DNA from 4 places in the Actinoplanes sp. ATCC 53533 genome. Region 1 is predicted to be linked to each of the others. Evidence: riboswitches for the same ligand, from Rfam matches in the RefSeq annotation. Region 1 holds a riboswitch; each other region holds the start of a gene.
The links. A riboswitch is a leader RNA that binds a small molecule or an ion and turns the genes downstream of it on or off. The one in region 1 is predicted to bind cyclic di-AMP.
Positions count from the first base shown of each region.

Region 2: it holds a riboswitch for cyclic di-AMP, as region 1 does, so the genes downstream of both, DMB66_RS54950 (hypothetical protein) here and DMB66_RS28560 (hypothetical protein) in region 1, are expected to answer to the same signal.
Region 3: it holds a riboswitch for cyclic di-AMP, as region 1 does, so the genes downstream of both, DMB66_RS56035 (NlpC/P60 family protein) here and DMB66_RS28560 (hypothetical protein) in region 1, are expected to answer to the same signal.
Region 4: it holds a riboswitch for cyclic di-AMP, as region 1 does, so the genes downstream of both, DMB66_RS22985 (C40 family peptidase) here and DMB66_RS28560 (hypothetical protein) in region 1, are expected to answer to the same signal.

Region 1 covers NZ_QHHV01000094.1:55-3,587, forward strand. The annotation lists partial or broken gene DMB66_RS28550 (ABC transporter ATP-binding protein) at 1-204, shown strand, start outside; gene DMB66_RS28555 (hypothetical protein) at 223-1,308, opposite strand; cyclic di-AMP (ydaO/yuaA leader) riboswitch at 1,312-1,460, opposite strand; cyclic di-AMP (ydaO/yuaA leader) riboswitch at 1,737-1,874, shown strand; gene DMB66_RS28560 (hypothetical protein) at 1,878-2,894, shown strand; gene DMB66_RS28565 (glycoside hydrolase family 65 protein) at 2,962-3,533, opposite strand, start outside.
Region 2 covers NZ_QHHV01000309.1:4,615-8,147, reverse strand. The annotation lists gene DMB66_RS54955 (helix-turn-helix transcriptional regulator) at 18-335, opposite strand; gene DMB66_RS54950 (hypothetical protein) at 578-1,630, opposite strand; cyclic di-AMP (ydaO/yuaA leader) riboswitch at 1,634-1,787, opposite strand; cyclic di-AMP (ydaO/yuaA leader) riboswitch at 2,054-2,202, shown strand; gene DMB66_RS54945 (hypothetical protein) at 2,206-3,222, shown strand.
Region 3 covers NZ_QHHV01000329.1:4,056-7,588, reverse strand. The annotation lists gene DMB66_RS56040 (aminoglycoside phosphotransferase family protein) at 1-452, opposite strand, end outside; gene DMB66_RS56035 (NlpC/P60 family protein) at 605-1,594, opposite strand; cyclic di-AMP (ydaO/yuaA leader) riboswitch at 1,609-1,749, opposite strand; gene DMB66_RS56030 (M56 family metallopeptidase) at 1,885-2,808, opposite strand; gene DMB66_RS56025 (BlaI/MecI/CopY family transcriptional regulator) at 2,805-3,209, opposite strand; partial or broken gene DMB66_RS66375 (cytochrome ubiquinol oxidase subunit I) at 3,285-3,533, shown strand, end outside.
Region 4 covers NZ_QHHV01000067.1:38,306-41,838, forward strand. The annotation lists gene DMB66_RS22975 (Rieske (2Fe-2S) protein) at 50-271, opposite strand; gene DMB66_RS62665 (hypothetical protein) at 564-947, shown strand; cyclic di-AMP (ydaO/yuaA leader) riboswitch at 1,526-1,649, shown strand; gene DMB66_RS22985 (C40 family peptidase) at 1,656-2,468, shown strand; gene DMB66_RS22990 (TetR/AcrR family transcriptional regulator) at 2,956-3,533, opposite strand, start outside.

The sequences.
Region 1 (3,533 bases):
GGTGACGCCAAGTTCCGCCGGCGCAGCGAGCAGCGGGTGCGTGAACTGCGCGCGCAAGCCGGCACGGTCTTCCTGGTGAGCCACAGCGAGCAGTCGATCCGGGACACCTGCGAGCGGGCCATCTGGCTCGAGTCCGGCCTGATCCGCGCCGACGGACCCACCGACGACGTGCTGAAGGAGTACGAGGCCTACGTCAAGCGGTAGGCCCCGCACTCCCCTCGGTCAGCGCATCGACAGGTGCACGTGGTTGGTGTGATCGCTCGACGGGTCGCCGCCGGCGCCGGAATACGACTTCCAGCCGCTGCTGGGCAGCCAGATCCGCCGGAACCAGATGACGTAGAGCACACCGAGCCGGCTGGCGTTACTGATGAAATAGTTCGCCAGCCGGTTGCCGTAATCCTTGCTGCTCCCGGTCGCGTCGCCGCCGAAGCCGTTCTTGTCGGCGGCGAAGTCGCAGGCCCGGCCCTTCGGGTGCTCACCGCTGTTCTGCTCGCGGAAGCACGCGACGAAGCGGGTGAAACCATCCTTCTTCGCCTCCTGCATCGCGTGCAGGGTGCGCGGTGTGATGCAGCCCGAAGTGGTCGGGTCGTTGACGCTGCACGACTCGTCCGGCAGCGAGCCGTCCGAGTTGCGCCGGGCGGCCGAGGCCACTGAGCTGTTGCCGCCGCCGCCGCTGCTGGTAGTAGTTGATCCGCTGTCGCCGGACGAGTCGTTCGCCGCGCTGGCGGCGTTGGCCGCCTTGAGGGCGCTCTCCGCCTGGTTCTTGCGCTTGGCCATGACGTCGACCTGACGCTGCCCATCACGGACTGCGGTGTCGATCGCCACCTTCGCCTGCTGCTGCTGGGTCTTGACGCCCTTGAGATCGCGCACCGCGCGGTCCTGCTTGACGGCGATCATCTCCAGGGTCTGCGCCCGGTCCAGCATGCTGTCGGCGGAGTTGGCGGTGATCAGCGCCGCCATCGGCCCGAGCCGGCCGGTGCGGTACGTCTGCTGGACGATCTTGTCCAGCGCCGCCTGCTTGGGGCCGAGATCGGCGTCGATCTCCTTGAGCTTGGCGGTCAGCTGCTGCTGACGCTTTTTGGAACGCTCCAGGGCTTCCTTGGCCTCGACGAAGCCCTTGGACGCCTCTTCGAGCTGCTGGACCAGGGACTTCGAGCCGCCCTCGCCGTCGTCGCCCGAGTCGCCCGGCGCGGCGAGGGGGCGGGGGGCCGCGGAGGCGGAGGTGGGGGCGGCGAGCGCCAGCCCTGTGGTGGCGACGAGGACCGCGAGCACGGTCGCTAATCGCCGGCGGACGGGTTTGAACCTCACGAACATTCCTTCCGTCGGCCGCCGACCGGGTTAGCTGACGGGTTCGGGATGGAAGTGATCCCTACGGATCCGCGCGGGCACGCTGATCCGATTCACCCCATTACTCGGGTGGTTCCCCGGCTCGCCTTGCGGCGATTAGGCGGCGGTCTGCGCTGAGACCGTGACGAAGACTACCCATCAATGCTAGGAATCGACAGTCGTCGTACCCTATGCGACCGACTAAGCACTCGGGGTGAGCGACTACAGAGAGAGTGCAACGACTCACATTGATATGTCGTTACGGCCCATGACCTCGTCATTCCATCGAGTGGTAACGGAAAGTCGTTGTGCGGTAACGCTTTTACGCCCGCGGGAGGCCTGCCACCTGGGCCGTTGTCAGGTAAGCTGGCCGCCGGTTACTGCCACAGAGGTGCCGCCCCCAAGGCACCGGCAGCCCACCATCTAATCGTCGCAAGATGAGCCGGGGAACCACAGAGACACCGGGGTGAATCCACGAGTCAGTGGTAGGGATCGCTTCCGTCCCGAACCCGTCAGCTAACCCGGCCGGTGGTCACGCGGAAGGATTCTGAATGACGGCAAGACCCCGCCGGTGGCAGATTCTCGCCCTGGCACCGCTCGCCGCGGTCGCGATGATGTTCGCGCCCGCATCCCCGGCGAATGCCGCCCCGGACGACCCGGCGGCCACCGCCGACGACGGCGACGACAATCCGCTGTTGAACGACGTGCTCGACTCCACGGGCCGGCGTTACCTGACGGCGAAGGCGGCGGTCGCGAAGTCGACCAAGGCTCAGCTCGGCTACTCCCTGCGCGTCAAGGACGCCGAGGCGAAGCGCGACAAGCTGCTGCCCGAGGTGGGTGCGGTCGCCGCGCAGCAATACCGCACCGGCGGCATATCGACGATGGGCTTCCTGCTCAACACCGACGGCCCGGACGGCTTCCTCAAGAAGGCGGTCTCCCTTGAGGAGATCAACGCCCTCAACGACGGCAAGCTGCGCGAGCTCGACGAGGCCATCGACGCGGTGAGCAAGGCCAAGGCCCGCCTCGACCAAGAGGTCAAGACCCAGAAGCAGAACTTCGCGCTGATGGCAAAGCAGAAGGAATCGGCCGAGAAGGCCCTGGCCCAGGTCGGCGGCAAGACGGTGACCGGCGGCTTCGTGGTCGCCAAGTCCAAGGTCGCCGCGCCGGCGCCGCGCAACTCCGACGGCGAGTTCGGCCCGGAGTCCTGCAACGTCGACGACCCGACCACGGGTGGCTGCATCACGGCGCGCACCTCGCACATGTACAAGGAAGTGAAGAAGGCGGGGTTCAACCGATTCGTCGGTTGTCACCGCAACGGCGGCCCGTTCGAGCATCCCAAGGGCCGCGCCTGCGACTGGTCCCTGCAGAAGAGCGGATTCTCGCCCTGGCACAACCGGGACACCCGGGAGTACGGCAACAACCTGATGGCCTTCCTGGTGCGTAACGCCGACCGACTGGGCATCCTCTACGTGATCTGGAACAAGCAGATCTGGCAGCCCGCCAGCGGCTGGCACTCGTACAGCGGCCCCAGCGACCATACGGACCACGTACACGTCTCCATGCTTTAGCGCGACAGCGCGAAGAAGCCCCCGGTCCTCCTCGCGGAGGACCGGGGGCTTCTTTCTTTTTCGGTCTTCAGGCCCGGGTGGCCCGGCGGACCGGGGAGCGACCGGCCGGCTGGGTCGGCGCCGGGCCGGTCGGCGGCGCCGGCGGGATCGGCAGCACGACCGGCTTCACCTGGGTGATGGTGACCTCCTTGCCGTGGTGCAGCAGGTCGAGACGGGCCGAGCCGCCGCCGTTGCGCAGCGAGTAGGTGACCTCCTCCGCCGTCACCTCCACCCGCAGTCGCAGGCCACGCCAGAGCAGCGAGAACTCCAGACCGGTGATCCGGCTCGGCAGCCGGGGCGCGAAGGACAGCTGCCCGTTGAAGTCCCGCATCCCGCCCAGGCCCGCCACCAGGGCGATCCAGGAACCCGCCAGCGACGCCACGTGCACGCCGTCGCGGGCGTTCTGGTGCAGGTCGTGCAGGTCCATCAGGGCGGCCTCGCCCAGGTAGTCGTGGGCCAGCTCCACGAAGCCCACCTCGGCGGCCATCACGGCCTGCACACAGGCCGACAGCGACGAGTCCCGCACGGTACGGGCGTCGTAGTACGCGAAGTTGCGGGCCTTCTCCTCCGGCGTGAAGGCGTCACCGCGCACGTACATCG
Region 2 (3,533 bases), on a different contig from region 1:
CGGTCCGAGACTTGATGCTAGGCGGCATACAGCGCTTCGATCACCAGCCTGCGCCCATGCGGGCCGGCGACCGCGCGCCGGCCCTCGCGGCGCACCGTCACCAAGGCGGCCAGCCGCAGCTTGCCCCGGTGCTGCGACACAGCCGGACGGGCTGCGCCGACCGCCGCCGTCGGCGCCGTGATGTCCCGCTCCCCATCGAGCAGATCGGCCAGCAGCCGCAGTCGGGTCGCGTCGGCCAGCATGGCGAAAGTCGTCGCCGCCCGGTCCACCACGGCGTCGCTCACCGGTTGTTGTTGCACCTCATAGGCACCTGCAACGTTGTCGCGTGCGTACATGAGCACATATTTTGGAGGAGACATCGCACCGGCCCCCGTCCCGTCGAGGGGCGGGTCCGCTACCTGTGCCGAGGGCTGGCAGGAATTCTTGTTCGCTGCAGCGACCGCCTGAGCCGAGACATGTGTGAGCGTGGTGTCCTGGCTGGGGTCCGGCTGGCCGTGCGGACGGCCCGGAGGCTGGCGTAGCGACGGAGTACGGCCTATGTGCGCGAGCAGGTTCTCGCACTCCCGGGCAGTTGCGGTTATCGCATGGACAGGTGCACGTGGTTGGTGTGGTCGCTCGACGGGTCACCGTTGCCGCGGGTGTATGCCTTCCAGCCGCTGCTGGGGAGCCATATCCGCTTGTAGTAGATCACGTAGAGCACACCGAGCCGGCTTGCGTTGTTGATCAGGTAGCTCGCCAGTCGGTCGCCGTATTGTTTGTCGCCGCCTTGGGCGACGCCGCCAAAGGTGCCCTTCTCCACCGAGAGGTCGCAGGCTCGGCCCTTGCCGTGTTCGCCGCTGGCCTGCTGTCGGAAGCATTTCGTGTATCGGGTGAAATCTGCCTTCTGCACTTGGCGCAACGCGTTCAAGGTTCGAGGCGTCAGGCAGCCGCCGGTGGTCGGGTCGTCGGCTGAGCACGACTCATCCGGCAGCGAGCCGTCGGAGTTGCGGCGAGCCGGCGCGGCCGATGCGCTGCTGCCGCTGGGCGCGCCGTTGGAGGCGTCGCCGCCGGCGTTCGCGGCCTTCAGCGCGCCTTCGGCCTGAGTCTTGCGCTTGGCCATGACGGTGACTTGCTTCTGCTGGTCGCGGATCTCCGCGTCGATCGCGAGCTTGGCCTGTTCCTGTTTGGCTCGGGTGTCCTTGAGCTCACGCAGCGCCTGGTCCTGCTTGACGGCCACCGTCTCAAGGGCCTGCACCCGGTCCAGCAGGCTGCCGGTCGACGAGGCGGTGAGCAACGCGGTCATCGGGCCGAGCCGGCCGGTCCGGTACGCCTGCTGGGCGATCTCGTTCAGGGTCGCCTGACGCGGGCCGAGTTCCCCGTCGATCTGCTTGAGCAGGCCGACCAGCTTCTGCTGACGCTTCTGGGAGCGGTCGAGCGCCTCCTGGGCTTCGACGAAACCCTTGGACGCCGCTTCGAGCTGCGCCACGAGGGACTTGGAACCGCCTTCACCGTCGTCACCGTTGTCTCCGGGGGCGGCAACCGGTAGTGGCGCCGCGGAGGCCGGGCCGGCATGAGCGACAACCGGCCCCGACACGGCGACCATCAGCGCGAGCAGGGCTGCGACTCGACGAGGGACAGAGTGGTGCTTCACGTGCCTTCCTTCCGTCGGCCGCCTGCCGAGTTAGCTGACGGGTTCGGGACGGAAGCGATCCCTACCGCCCGCGTTCCCTGCACACGGTGCGGATTCACCCCACTACCTGGGCCTTGGTTCCCCGGCTCGCGATGTGGCGATTAGGCGGCGGTCTCCGTTCGGTAACGCAGACCGCGACGAACGATACCGGCAAATTCCCGATTCACCACCCTGGATACAGCGTGCAATGCAATAACCACGGCGGGTAAGCAAAATGGTTCATCCAGGAATCGTGGATAACCATTGATTATGGCAAGATTCACAGATTGCAGAGCGTTGTTGCAGGGTGACAATTCTTCTCTCCGTTGCGGTGCTGATCCAGCTGACGGTTGTCGGGTAGTATCGCGTCCGGTCACCGCCAGGAGGCGCCGTCCCCAAGGCGCCGGCGGGCCGCCGCCCAATCGCCCATAGGCGAACCGGGGAACCATTCATGTGGGGTGAGTCGGCTCCGCGCGGTCACGCGCGGTGCCGTAGGGAGCGCTTCCATCCCGAACCCGTCAGCTAACCCGGTCGGCGGTCACACGGAAGGAACATGCATGACGGCCAATCCCCGCCGGTGGCTGGTGCTCGCCCTGGCACCGCTCGTCGCCGCATCACTGGTCATGGCTGCTGGATCGGCGGCCAGCGCGGAGCCGGACGGCAGCACGGCGACGCCGAAGGAAGCCGATGACAGTCCGATGCTGGTGGACGTGTTGACCACCACCGGACGCCGGTTCGTCGCCGCGAAGGCTGCCGTGGGCAAATCCGCCAAGACGCAGTTGCGCCTGGCACTCGACGTGAAGGCTGCGGAGGCCAGGCGCGACTCGCTGATCCCCCAGGTGCAGGCCGTCGCGGGTCAGCAATACCGCACCGGCAGCATCTCCGCCATGAGTTTCCTGCTGAAAAGCGAGACTCCTGGCGGTTTCGTGCAGAAGGCCATCTCGCTGGCAGAGATCAACAGGGTCAACGACGGTAAGCTGCGCGAACTCAACGCCGCGATCGCCGACGTCGCGGCCGCGAAGGATCGCCTCGACCGGGAGGTCAAGGCCCAGCGGCAGAGCCTCGCAGTCATGAGTAAACAGAAAGAGGCGGCCGAGAAGGCACTCGCGGTGGTCGGCGGCAAAAGCCTCACCGGTGGTTACGTCTCGGCCAAATCGCCGGTGGCCGCCGCCGCTCCTCGTAACTCCGACGGCGGGTTCACCCCGGAGTCCTGCACCGTTGACGATCCGACGACCGGTGGCTGCATCACAGCCCGTACCGCGAACATGCTGAAGCAGGCCAAGAAGGCCGACTTCAACCGGTTCGTCGGCTGTTACCGTCCCGGCGGGCCTTTCGAGCACCCGAAGGGCCGTGCCTGCGACTGGTCGCTGCAGGAGAAGGGGTTTTCCAACGCCAGGAACGCCGACATGAAGAACTACGGCAACGACCTCATGGCGTTCCTGGTCCGAAACGCCGACCGGCTGGGCATCTTGTACGTGATCTGGTACCGGCAGGTCTGGTTCCCGGCCAGCGGCTGGTCGCCGTACACCGGACCGCTCGACCACTACGACCACGTGCACGTCTCGATGCTCTGAGCTCCGCAGTCACGCGAGGACGCCCCGGGACCCGTGTGGACCGAGGGGTTCATCGCCGGCTTGGGCCCGATGTTCGTGACGTGCCGCACCAGGGCCAGCCGACCGGTCCGGCGCCGATCCAACCAGCCAGGTCCTTATTCGATGCCGGTCATCGCCGGGCGGACCGAGCGCGCCCCCCAGTTCACCGCCATGCTCAACGGGAGCAGGGCGGCCAACCGGAGCCACAGCCGCAAGGGATCCGACCGTGATCTGGCGGAACAGGGCACAGAGCCCCGCAGCACCACCTGGTTGCTGTCAACGCCCGGACGGGG
Region 3 (3,533 bases), on a different contig from region 1:
CGCGACGAGAGCTCCTCCAGCATGAGCCCGTCCGGCGCCGGCCGGTGCAGCCGGCGCATCAGGTCGACCAGGACGGCCGTGGCCTGCCCGTCGCGCTCGCGGACCAGCGTCCGCAGGGTCACGCCCGGCTCGGCGCGCTCCAGCAGCAGCGCGCCACGCCCGTCGTCGCGGGCCAGCACCTCGACCGCGCCGCGACCGCCCAGAAACCCGAGCGTGTCGGCCTCCATCGCGATATGGCCGGCCTCGGCCAGGCCGAGTTTGAGCACCGCCGGCGATCCCCCGGCCCGGCGGACCGGCGCGACGAAGTTGAAGCTCAACGGGTACGGCGTCCCGACCGTCAGCCCCCAGTCGCGCGCGACCTCCTCGATCAGCACCGGAAGCCCCGCGAGCCACCGCCGGCCGGCGTCGCCCCAGCTGTCGGTGACGTTGCGCGTGAAACCGGCGGAGAACATCCCCCAGTCTCGCAGCCCCGGGCACCCGGCGCGGCCCCGTCAGCGCTGCGGGTCGTCCCGGTCAAGTCGACGCACCAGCACGGCGAGGCGACCGAAGGGCAAGAAAAAGCCGCCACGGGCGTGGCGGCTTTTTCGTGGTTGCGCTGCGCCGGTCAGCCCGGGCGGCGGATGCCGGTGATGGCTCCGCTGCGGTCGATCGACGCCATCCGGACATGGTCGCCCGTGTGTGGCGCGTGGACCATGGTGTCGCCACCCACATAGATGCCCACGTGGTGCACCGGGCTGCCGTAGAAGATCAGGTCACCCGGCTTCAGCTCGCTGCGGCTGACCGACTTGCCCGTGTGGATCTGGTCTCCGGTGAAGTGCTCGAGGTGCACCCCGACCGCCGCCCACGCCACCTTGGTCAGGCCGGAGCAGTCGTAACCGCCCGGCCCCTCGGCGCCGAAGACGTACGGCTTGCCGATGAGGTCGCAGGCTCGCTGCGCCGCCCGGCCGCCGGCGTCGTCGGTGTAGTCGACCGGGCACGGGCCCGTCTTGAACGGACCGTCGGCGACGCCGCTGGCGCCGTACGCCTTGATCCGCAGTTTCTGCAGCTCGTCGACCTTCTTCTGGATGTCCTTCTGCTGCTGCGCCAGCGCCTTGTCCCGGGCCGCCACAGCTTTGGTCAGAGTGTCCAGGTCGCGCTTGTCGCCCGCGAGCTTGTCCCGCAACTCAGCGGCGCCGGCGACCGACTGGCGCTGGTGCCGGCTGATCTGATCGAGGAACGAGAGCTTCTCGGTCAGGCCGGTCGGCGAGCCGCTGATGATCATGGCCGTCATCGCGCTGGGCGAGCCCTGCATGTAGGCCTCGCCCGCCATGCTGCCCACCTGCGACATGGCGAGGTTGACCTGCAGCTCCAGCGGGGCGAGCCGCTTGTCGATCTTCTTGAGCTGGGCCTGGTTCTTGAGCAGCTGGTTGTGCACGTTGTTGTACTGCTCGATGACCGGTTCCAGCTTGTTCCACTGCTCGTCGATCTGCTTTTCGATGCTCGACGGGGACGGTGTCGCGTTCGCCACTCCGGGCGCGAGAAGAATCCCGACCGCGGCGACGGCGCAGGCGATGCTGCGCAGAATTGCGACGCGGTGCGCCTCAATCCGTTTCACGTAGGTGCAGTGTCCTTTCTTCCCTCGGCCGCCGACCGGGTTAGCTGACGGGTGCGGGCGGGAAGCGCGCCCGGCCGCGGTGCTGCTGCGGCTTAACCCCGGTTGCTCGGGTCCCCGGTTCGTTCACGACTGGAACGATTAGGCGGTGGCCCGTCAGTTCGCCCGGGTTGGGACGAGGGGGGACTGCTGAGCCGGGCCCCACCGTACTCCCGATCACCGGCGATTTGAACCCGGCGGTATCAGGACACACTGCGCATAACACCCAGTGACCTACGGTAATTAAGGAGGACTTAAAGCGGCCATGCGGAGAGTGCCCGGTCGAGCCACGGCACCACCAGGATCACGGTGGGTAACACGAGCAGACCGACGGCGCCGGCCGCCGCCAGCAGTGTCACGGTGAGGGTAACGGACCGGGGATCGTCGGCGGCCAGCCGGTCGAGGCGACGCCGGCGCTCCGCCACCGCGCCACCGAGCTCGGCCGGAGCGTCCGGGCTGACCGCGTCGCTGAGCAGCGCCAGCGCCGTGCCCAGGGGGGCCGCGCCGCAGCGCCGCCGGGCCGCGTCGTCGGCGACCATCTCGAGCAGCAGGTGCACGGCGTCGAGGGGCGCGCGGCTGCGCAGCGGCCGGGGCACCGCCCGGTAGAACGCGGTGAACGACTCCATCACCACGTCATGGCGGTGCCGCAGATGGGCCTGCTCGTGCGCGATCACGGCGGCCACCTGCCCGGCGTCGAGCACCCGCAGCGCGCCGTCGCTGAGCACCACCCGCGGCGAGCGGCCCGGCAGGCAGTATGCGAACGGTAGCGGCCCGTCGAGCACGCGCAGCCCGGGCGGCACCTCGGCGGGCAACTCGCCGTGGCGCTCGGCGCTGTCCAGCAGGTCGACCAGCAGCCGGTGCCGCGCCCGGCGGGCCCGCGAGCGGATGCTCACCCGGACCAGCGAGACCAGCAGCCGGGCGATGATCACCGTCGCGACGACCAGCGCGAGGATCAGCGCGGCGGCGCCGACCGGCCGGTCCGAGCCCAGCTCGCTGACCAGCTCCTGGGGCCCGGCCAGCACCACGCCCAGCGCGCAGAGCACCCCCGCGAGGGTGATGCTCTGCCAGAGCCCGACGGCGGCGGCCGGCGCGCGGTCGGGCCAGCGGGCGCCCGCGAGGATGCCCGGCACGACGAGCGACAGCGTCAGCCCGAGCGCGCCCAGCAGCAGCGCGGTCACTGCCGCCTTTCTGGGTTTTCCGCGGCGGGCAGGCCCGGCGCGGCGGCCGGATCCTTCCGCGCCGCCGCGATGGCGGCGGTCAGGGCCGACGGGTCGATCCGGCCGACGAAGTGCGCCAGCGCCGCGTCCCGGACGCCGTCGGGGGCGGCACTGAGCGCGTCGAGCATCAGCGCGGCGGTCATCTCCTCGCGGGTCTGCGCGGGGGCGTAGCGATATGCCCGGTCGGCGCGCTGCTGGGTGACGACGCCCTTCTTGGCCAGCCGGTCGAGCACGGTCATCACGGTCGTGTACGCGAGCTCGCGGTCGCGGCTCACCCGCTCGTGCACCTGGCGCACGGTCAGCGGCTCGCCCGCCGTCCACAACTGCGTCATGACCTCGCGTTCCAGGTCTCCCAAAGCCATGTGACCCACCCTACTACACGGCACGTACTACGATGCGTAGTATCTACTACGAGTCGTCGTAGAGGGGGCCTTTCCGTGGACGTGCTCGACCTGACCCGCCTGCAGTTCGCCGTGGTGACGATCTACCACTACTTCTTCGTGCCGCTGTCGATCAGCCTGGCCGCGACCGCCGCGGGGTTGCAGATCGCCTGGCTGCGCACCGGCCGCGAGCACTACCTGCACCTCACCAAGCTGGTCGGCAAGCTGCTCATCGTCACCTTCGCCGTCGGCGTGGTCACCGGGCTGGTGCAGGAGTTCCAGTTCGGCATGGGCTGGAGCAACTTC
Region 4 (3,533 bases), on a different contig from region 1:
GCCCACCTTGGACGCGGACTCGGTACCTGATCGCTCGTCGGTCTCTCGGTCAGGGGATGACGATGCTCTCGCCCTGCACAGAGACCGAGATTCTGGCGAGCCGGCCGGTCGCCGGTCCGCTGATGCGGGCGCCGTCGCTCTCCTGGAACCGGGAGTTGTGGGCCATGCAGGTGATGACACCGTCGCTGGGCGGGCTGACCCGCACTCCGCGGTGGGGGCACGTGGCGTCGAACGCGCGGAACTTGCCCGGCCTGGGCTGAGTGACGAGCACCCCATCGACGACGATTCCGCCACCGAGGGGACGCTCGCCGTGGTCGTCAGTACGAGGGGATCGGCAGCGCTGGGCGGCAGAGTGCCGGGTGGCTCATGCGGTGCCGGCGGCGGTTCCGCGCTCGCGCACCCGGTGAGCGCGAGCGGCAGCGACGCCGATCAAGCCAGGCGGCAGGTCCCGACGCGGCACCGAGCATAGATGCAATTGAAACACTTGCTACGGATGCTCTGTTCATCCGGAAAGCCTGGCGCCAGGTGCTCGCCACCGCTCGTTCCTGCTGTTCTCGGTGGCGATGATCGGCTCCTACGTGCTGAACTTCCAGGTCTATCTCGGGCTGCCCATCGAGGTGCGGCGGGTCACCGGCGGCGAGACCGGCGTGGCGATCCTGTTCGCCGTCTCCGGGTTGCTGACCGTGCTGGGTCAGGTGCGCCTCACCGGCTGGGTGACAGCACGGTGGACACCCGCCCAGGCCATCACCAGAGGCCTGCTCGTGATGGCAGCCGCCTTCGTACCATTGGCTTTGGCTGCCCTGGGTCGCACTGGTCGCGACCGGCCTGATCCGCGCGACCGGGATCGCGGTCCTGGGCCGGCAGGGGCACTTGGGCCCCCGCGAGCACCCGCCACAGGCCACCGGGCGGCCTGCTGTGGCGGCGACCCGCTGACCGCACAGCACTGAGGCAGTGACCCTTGAGCGGGCTGATCCACCGTCGTTCAGCCCGCTCAAGGGTCCACATTCACGTGCTCCGTGCGAGCTGCACCCCCGGGGCTGTCGCTGCGCGGCATCGGTTTGGCCCTGTGGACGTAACGGTTCACCCACCGCCCGGCCGCGCCCTCCACCGAACGGATGATCTCCACCCCACCGCCCGGCGCCGAGTTTCCGCCGCTGGGGGCGTTTACGGCCACATTCTCCCGACCTTGACTCAGGCCATGATCGACCTCGATGCGGCTTTTTGTGTGTTGTGTTTCACCCGTAACCCTCGACGAATGGTGATCACTTCAACACGGTAAGTACCGGCATTTGTCACAGCGCGGTTACAAACCGGACAGTGTTCCATGTGCCAAACACGTTCGGTAGTCGAAACCACCCCAGCGGTCCGGCCGGAAATCGGGTAGCAAGGGTGAGCCGGTAAGCAACCGCTCGCCGCTCGCACCGCCACGGACCACGCCGAGCCCTGCCCCGGTCCGAGCGGCGCGATCGTGATCGCGAACAACGACACAGGCATACGGGGGCAGGGACGGGGGACCCAGATTCGGTCCCACGGAACGCCGCTCGCGGCGAACCGATGAGGACCTCGGGGTGAAGCCACCATTGCGGTGGCCGGGCAACCTTCCCGCCCGAACCCGACAGCTAACCTCGCAGGCGTGCCGGAGGGATATCTCTACCGTGCACGAACGCACCTCGCACCGGCGCCCCCGCAAGACCGGCACCGGTTCCATCGCTCTGTCCCTGGGTCTCTGCCTCTGCGCCGGCCAGCTGGTCGCCACCGCGCCGGCATCCGCCGCGCCGGTCCCCGTCACGGCAGCGGCAGCGGCAGCGGCGACCGTCAAGCCCCGCATCACGAATTCCTACAACAGGAAGTCGATCGCGGCGGGCAAGACGGTTCGGGTGACCACCAAGCTGATCAACCCGAAGACCGGCAAGGCCGTCACCGGCAAGGTCAAGCTGCAGATCCGTGGCGGCAAGGCGTGGAAGACCTGGGTGACCAAGTCGACCAACTCCAAGGGCGTGGCGTCCTTCCTGACCAAGCCCGGCGGCTCGCTGTACTACCGGACCGTCTTCGCCGGCACCAAGGGCTTCGCCTCGGTGCGCAGCAGCCAGACGAAGATCACTGTGAAGAACAACGCGGCCAAGGTGATTGCCGAGGCCGCGAAGCACAGGGGTGCCCGTTACGTCTTCGGCGCCGCCGGCCCCAGGCAGTTCGACTGCTCCGGCTACACCATGTACGTCTACAAGAAGGCCGTCGGCAAGAAGCTGCCGCACAAGGCCAACTCGCAGCAGAAGTACGGCAAGGCCGTCAGCAAGGGCAACAAGAAGGCCGGCGACCTGCTGGTCTTCCGCTCCGGCTCCTACGGCACCCACGTCGGCATCTACGCCGGCGGCGGCTACATGTGGGCCTCCCCCCGCGCCGGCAAGACCGTCCAGAAGCAGAAGGTCTACAGCAACAGCTACGTCGTACGGCGCCTCGTCTCCGCCTGACGATAACTGCCGACTCATGAAGTGGAGCGCGCCCTTTCGGTCGTGCTCCACTGGCATTCCCCAAATGAGCAACGTGCGGCAGGGGAAGCGTTGTCGCCTCATGCGAATGGCAGCGCCAGCGAAGCGCGGGCCCGGCCGACGGACCACTTCGATGTGGTCGGCGCGGGCCTGGGGTGGCGCCGACGTCATGTCCTTCGATCCCCGCACGGCACTTCCTCGAGCCGCCCTTCACGACTTGCAAGCTGTGAAAGAGCACCCCAGGCCGGCAGGACCGGACGGCGCATGTCTGCTGCCGTCAACACAGTCGCCGACCCAGACCGTTATGCCCAACCCGCCGCTGAGGTGCACGCCGGCAGAAACACCACATGAATCGCCCGGCGTGTCCTTTCCGTCGCGCACCATCGGTCCAAGGGTGCTCTTCGTCATGGCGCGGGAACCGCGTCGGTAGCGATGTCCTTTCATCTCGGCAACCCCGCGGTTTGGGAGATCAGGTCGCGTCGGGCTTCACGCTGCCCCTGCGCGTAGGTCGCAGCCCGGTCAGGGCTACCGCGACAAGTCGGTTCACTGCCGCTTCGGACGGCAGACTGCCGGCTGCGCCGAGCGCGTGGAGGCAGTAGGTCGCAAGCTCGTCAGGCGCGACATCATCGCGCAACTCCCCTGCGGCGGCGACCTCGGCCAGCAGGTCTTGAAACAGGTCGATGAGCTGCTGTTCCGCACCGGAGACCCGCTCCCCGCGGTGGAGGAGGGCCGCGAGTTCCTCGGTTCCGTGTCGCTTGCGGTAATAACAGATGAGCGCGTACCGGCCCAGTACTGCTTGGAGCTTGTCGTACGGCTTGCTCGGCTTGGCCCGCAGCTCGGCGAGTTCGGTCAGGTGACCGGCAACGTGACGTTCGTGATGGGCGGCCAGGATCGCCTCGACGTCCGGGAAGTACTTGTACAGCGTGGCGCGACCGACGCCGGCCTGCTTGGCGATCTGACTCATCGTGACCGACATCAACCCGTGCTCTCTCACCAAGGCCCACGTGGTTTCCAGGATCGCCTCGCGCACCGTGCGACGGTGCGCCT